Regions from separate parts of the Echinicola rosea genome, predicted to be linked through region 1. Evidence: riboswitches for the same ligand, from Rfam matches in the RefSeq annotation. Region 1 holds a riboswitch; the other holds the start of a gene.

Region 1 (3,139 bases):
CATTTGGTTTTATTACCAATACGGTCAAAATCAAGTAAGTGCTACACCAAAAAAGTAACCAAAAAAAACCGCCGCTACGCCACGGCGCACAGGTGTGCAGCTATTGGTCTAAAATTAAAGCCTACCCCTCATGCAGGCAAACTCCTCCTGTCTAAAGCCAAGAAGGCCTATCTAAAGCCAGATAAACCTTTTCTAGCTGCCAACATTCTTTTTGGCTATTATTTCGTCAAACAAGCCTGCCTTCTTGCCTGCCCGCTTTATGCATTAGGAATCGTTATGAGAGCTGAAACTACAAGAAAATCAGTCCCGGTCAATCGGGAAGAGAAGCAACTGATTTTTAAGTGGTTTCAGGTCGAAATAGATAGGCTAGTGCATAATGCGGGTTCAAAAGTACTGTCATAAACAAAAACACCGTCATAGCGGACCTGTCTGTGATAAAAGCCAGGTCGGCTGTGACGGTGATGAATAGTCGCCATCTTTTCAGTATCTATTTTTTAGGGTAGGCTATTTGGATTTTTCCAGTGCCCGCTCAATATCGGCGATGATGTCATCATGGTGCTCCAGTCCCGCAGAGAGCCTGATCAGCCCAGGGAGAATGCCTACGCGCTGGCGTTCATCTTCAGTGAGCTTGCTGTGTGTCGTGGAAGCAGGATGGGTAATGATGCTTCTGGTGTCCCCTAGATTGGCGGTGACGGTGATCATCTGCAGCTCGTCAATGAATCGCTGAGCCCTTTCAATTCCTCCTTTCAGCGTGAGTGTGACTATGCCGCCGCCATGTTTCATTTGCTTCTTGGCAAGGTCATGCTGCGGATGGGATTTTAGGAAAGGGTATTTTACAAATTCTAGCTCTTTGTTGTCCTCGAAATAAGACGCTACTGCCAATGCATTGGCGCAGTGTCTTTCCATTCTGACCGAAAGTGTTTCCATGCTTCTGGAGAGAATCCAAGCATTGAAGGGAGAAATAGATGGCCCCGTGTGGCGTGTAAAGAACTGTACATCTTTGATAAGTTCTTGCTTTCCAAGGATTAATCCGCCCAGTACCCGTCCTTGTCCATCGATGTATTTGGTGGCGCTGTGGGCGACGATGTCCGCTCCCCATTTGGCAGGCTGCTGGAGGTAGGGAGTGGCGAAGCAATTATCGACCACTAGGATCAAGTTGTGTGCTTTGGCAAACTTGCCGATCCATTCCAGGTCGATTACCTCTAGACCAGGATTGGAAGGAGTCTCTATGAAGAGCATTTTTGTATTGGGCTTGACCAGCTTTTCCCAGTTTTCGATATCCGAAATGTCCCCGTAGGTAGAAGTGATGCCCCATTTGGGAAAGACCCTTGTGAGCAGCTGGTGGGTAGATCCAAACAATGATCTGGAAGCAAGGATATGGTCTCCTTGTTGTAGGAGAGAAGCGATGCTTCCAAACATTGCGGCCATTCCAGAGGCAGTGGCGATGCCGTCTTCGGTGCCTTCCAGGGCACAAACCTTTTCGATCAAGTCCGAGCTGTTGGGGTTTGCATACCTGGAGTAGATATTGCCCGGGATTTCCTCTGCAAACATCTGACGTGCCTCTTCGGCACTGTCAAAGGTGAAGCTGGAGGTCATGTAAATGGGGGCAGAATGCTCCCGTTGGTTGGATTTGGATGAAGCGATCCTGATGGCTTCTGTTTCAAAATGCTTATTTGACATGGTATTTAATATCTTTCAGTTTTATAGAATCGGTCATTAATCAAGAAAAGTCAATATTAGTCGAACATGGCATAGACCCACGAAATCCGATAATGGATAAGAAAAAAGCGGTGAAAAGGCAGATTGGTCATAATGTCTAATTTATAGGTCCCTAATTCGTTTTGGGCAGGTTTTGGCACCTTTTCGCAGCAGCGAATGGTTGCCAGAGGGTCAAAGAGCCTGGTCTCTCGCCTCTTCTGTATAAATCAGTCTCCTGAAGTCATGCAAAGTAACATCAGCCCGGTTGATTTTCCAAACAATTTGGCTTTTGAGTGTACAGGAGGATGGCCTATGGAATGTGTGGTTCAAGCATTTCTGCCCATCCCTCATAGCCCAGTTTGGTCATGTGGAGGCTGTCGGAGAGGAAGATTTCCGGCTTGGGTCGTCCTTCTTCATTAAGGGCAATGTCCCAAACATTAACAAATGCAACCCCGCTGGTCTTTTCGGCATATACTTTCAATAGCCGGTTTAGTGATTCATATTCTTCTCTGAGCTGCCAACGAGATGGACTGGGTTTGGGGCTTATGAGGACTATTTCAGTTTCTGGAAGTGCTGCCTGGAGTTTGCCGACCAGTTTTTGCATGGTGTTCAGGATGGTGACGGGAGTTTTACCGCTCGCCAGGTCATTGTCACCTTCGTAGATAAAAACCTTGTGTGGAGCGTAGCGAATGATCAGGTCATCAGCATAATGTAGCAATTCAAACGTCTGCGAACCCCCAAACCCGGTATTGACTACCGTCACGTCAGGGAAAAAGCGGTTGATGTCCTTCCACATTCTCACACTGGAGCTTCCTGTAAAAAGATAAATATCTCCTGATGGTACAGGGGTGTTGGAGACAATTTGATCTACTTCTTTTTGGAATTTTTCCGGTTTGTCCTGTGCTGATAGTGCATGGATAATGCATGCTTGGAGAAGTACAAGTAGTATGCCTGTGATACGGTGAAATGAAGCTGAGAGGGACATTTGTGCTAGTGGTTAGTGTTAAGGTTTTATCAGTTATTCTGTTATGTAAATAACTAAAAATATTGGAAAAGGAGAAATGTTAATACATCTGAAAAGGGAACGGAGTGTTTAAACCCGGATCCCGAATGCCCAAACTGGGTCTAGCTTATTTTTTCATTTCCGAACATATTGTCGTACATAGGCGGTACCTGTGCGATTTTGGTCAATGAGATTTAAAAGGCTTTGACGGACTGGGCAGGAGTTTTTACACCTTGAAAGTGCTGATTGGTGGCATTATAGGGTGTTTTCATCACATTGGTTATTGGATGTGTTTTCCGGTGCGTAATTTCAGAGGATTGTTGCTCGCTTTTTGAGTGGAAGAAGTGGAGTATCCCAATGAAATAGATTGTCAATGGAAAAAGTGAAAGCATTCTTTTGGTTTTGCAGTGGCGCCAATATGGCCATTCTTAAAAAATG
Region 2 (3,139 bases), 1.9 Mb from region 1:
GGCCTGCACAGGATCTGAGATCAGCTCTATTCCAATGTCACAAGGGGCATCCAAAATGTCTTTTGGGTCAAAAGAAAACTGCAGTGAATGATCTCGTTCTTTATTTTTATTTTGTACGACAATTGTTTTAGGTAAAAGCGCGAGGCGGTCGTTTTTAGCGATTTCATAATATCCTTGGCCGACCACTCCAAAGCCAAACAAACCAATGTGGTTAGTCATTGTTTTCCAAGTAAAAAGAAGTTAGAATATAATTTAATTGTTCGTTTTCTACCAAAAACGCATCATGTCCATAGATGGAAGAAATCTCACGATACGTGCCATTGGGGACATTTTTGCTGATAAACTGCGACTCTTCTTTGGTGAAGAGCAAGTCTGTGTTGATCCCGATGGAGAGGACTTTTGCCTTGATCTGTGACAGGGCCTTTGCGGTACCTCCTCTGCCTCTGCCCAGGTCATGGCTATCCATGGCTTTGGTAAGCACCCAGTAGGAGAGGGCATTAAAGCGGTTGGAGAGTTTTTGGCCTTGGTAGCGCAGGTAGGAGCTTACGCGGAAATGGTCCGTTTTTTCTTCCGTTTCGGCTTGGCTGGCATGGAAAATATCTTGGTGCCGGTAGCTGAGCATGCCTATGGCACGGGCTGCTTCGAGGCCTTTTTTGCCTGCATCTGGAGAGTTTTGTCCCCAAGTGCTGTCGGATTCGATGGCCATCCTTTGGGCTTCATTGAAGCCGATCGTCCAAGGGGAGGTCTTTGAGTTGGAGGCTACTATTACGGTCTTCTTTACCTGTTCTTGCAAGTTGTATGACCATTCCAACGCTACCTGGCCTCCGAGTGATCCACCGATGATGGTGTCGATCTGCTGAATTCCCAAATGCTGACGAAGACGGTCAAAAGCCTTGGCCATGTCGCGTGTGGACAGGTTTGGGAAGTCATAATAGTATGGTTTTCCTGTTTTGGGGTTTTCGCTAAGGGGCTGTGTGGATCCATAACATGATCCAAGCAGGTTGGCACAGACGATGAAGTACTTGGTAGGATCAAAAAACTTGTCTTCACCCACCAGACCACTCCACCATTCGTGGACATTGGCATCCCCGGTCAGTGCATGCAATACCCAGATGACATTGTCTTTTTTTGGTGTCAAATGCCCTTGAGTAGTATAGCTGATCTCAAATCCTGGTAGTGATTCACCTGATTCGAGATTTAATTCCTCTTCACAGTGGAATGTTTCCTGTGTCATATCGGTAATCAGATACGGTGATGTTAGATTCATTTTCTTACTCTTAATTTAGCGTTGACTTCAGTCAACTGGGATCATCAAATAATGGATATAAAAGAATCGGGTTGTCCGGTATGGACCAAAGTAGGGGGCTTAGTTGCACATGCACATTCGACGATGCATGAAACTGTCCCTTTCGGTAAAAAGAAATGCTATGATGATTTGTGTGTGAAGTTGTATTGCTGTGTGTATCCTTTTTATAAAATTCATTGTTTAAGAATTTATATTTCCAAATGCGGATATTCACATTCGGCAGGAATTGGCACCTTGGATTTTCCAGGTTGCCAGAGGGTCTGCGAGCCTGTCTCTTACCTCTTCTGTATAAATCCTTGTACTTTTAAAAAGTAAAGGATAGCACAAAGTAACAATCCAATTTTTAAACTTGCAAGTATTCGAAAAAGAGTTTTTTAAAAATAATTCCCTTTTAAAAACCCTATAAAATCGATAGAGAATTAGGGTTTTGATGCGTTTGAGTGAAGCGACGTCCTCAAAAGCGTTATGGAATTGGTTTACTGTTCGAAAGGTATCGAAAGCAGAAGGGATAAAAGGGAAAAGGTGCCTGAATAAATCAGCGCACCTTTGGGAGTAGAAGAGTGTGTAGCTCCCTTTATAATCATGGATGGAGTAGGTTTGACTAAACCGAGATCAATGCTTGCCTAGTCCTCATAGTAATAGACGGCAGAAGCACCTGCAACGTCCCAGTTATAAGCCGGAGAAGGATTGCCATTTGAGGAGAAGTAGTCGTAAACCAGTACTTTTCCGCCTCCATTGGCCCTTTCAGCCACGAAAATCATTTTACTATCTTCACTGTAGGCGACATCCACGGGATTGCCCAGCATGGTGTTGCTGCCTTCGATCCTGGCTTGGTCATTCATAGAAATGGTGCCACCGTCAGAGGTGCTGCTAAGTGTGCTGGTAAAATCTGTGATGATGACCAAACCGCCATCACTGTCTGAAGATGCTTCACCTATGTCAGTAAGGACCATCAGGTCATCTTCCATCGAATAGGTCAGTCCATGGGTCCTCCCGAGCCCTTCGATGGTGACACGTTTATCCGGCGTGATCATGCCGTCAGTATTGGCCATGAAGTTGTTGAAGACGGCGAGGTCAGCCGTTTTGTCCACGATAGCATAGAGGGTATTGCCTTCTATGTGGATACCCCACAAGGCAAAATCTACCTGGTAGGTGTTTTGAAGAGAAAATCCATTGGCATTTTTTTGGTAAACATAAAGGCTGCTCTGATTGCCGTTGGCCTCTACAGGTGATTCCGCCACGATGACCATATCATTCATGACAGCAATTTCACGCCCACTCACAAAGCCGCCTGTCCCGCTTAGTTCCAGTGAGGCGGACAGTCCATCGTCCATCTTAGCGGCCATGATATCAGAATAGACGTTTAGCGAATTGTCGCTACGCACCAATTGGATGATTTGATCTTCTTCCTCATCATAATAAATCCCATCGGCATCTGCACCGGCAGAAGCGACAGTGCTGCTGCCTATGCCATCCATTGAGGCGAAATCTAAAATGGTGATCATTCCACTGGTATTGCTGGATACGAATAGGGATGCCACTTCATTTTCCGGCATGTCCATTTCCTCATCGTTGTCACAGGAATAGAAGCCTAATGTAGGTAGGGCGATGAGTGTTGTTCTTAAAATTGTTTTTGCTATTGTTTTCATAAGATAGTGAGTTGTGATTTATACAAACTATCTACGATGCTTCTGGATGGATTGGATCGTTTGAATATTACGAATGGTATATTAAATAGTGTAATATGTGTATAATACGGGGAAATATATAAACGAAAAATAAAGAGAAAGCCCAAAAAAGAGAAAAGGCCCGAGTATTTCTCGAGCCTTGGTT

Evidence for each region. A riboswitch is a leader RNA that binds a small molecule or an ion and turns the genes downstream of it on or off. The one in region 1 is predicted to bind S-adenosylmethionine.
Region 2: it holds a riboswitch for S-adenosylmethionine, as region 1 does, so the genes downstream of both, metX (homoserine O-acetyltransferase MetX) here and FDP09_RS10360 (O-succinylhomoserine sulfhydrylase) in region 1, are expected to answer to the same signal.

What each region holds. Positions count from the first base shown of each region.
Region 1 is NZ_CP040106.1:2,570,443-2,573,581, forward strand. It holds gene FDP09_RS10360 (O-succinylhomoserine sulfhydrylase) at 505-1,680, opposite strand; SAM riboswitch class I at 1,819-1,927, opposite strand; gene FDP09_RS10365 (GDSL-type esterase/lipase family protein) at 2,009-2,683, opposite strand; gene FDP09_RS10370 (DUF4407 domain-containing protein) at 3,075-3,139, shown strand, end outside.
Region 2 is NZ_CP040106.1:4,494,203-4,497,341, reverse strand. It holds gene FDP09_RS17615 (homoserine dehydrogenase) at 1-219, opposite strand, end outside; gene metX (homoserine O-acetyltransferase MetX) at 212-1,267, opposite strand; SAM riboswitch class I at 1,492-1,601, opposite strand; gene FDP09_RS17605 (hypothetical protein) at 1,930-2,955, opposite strand.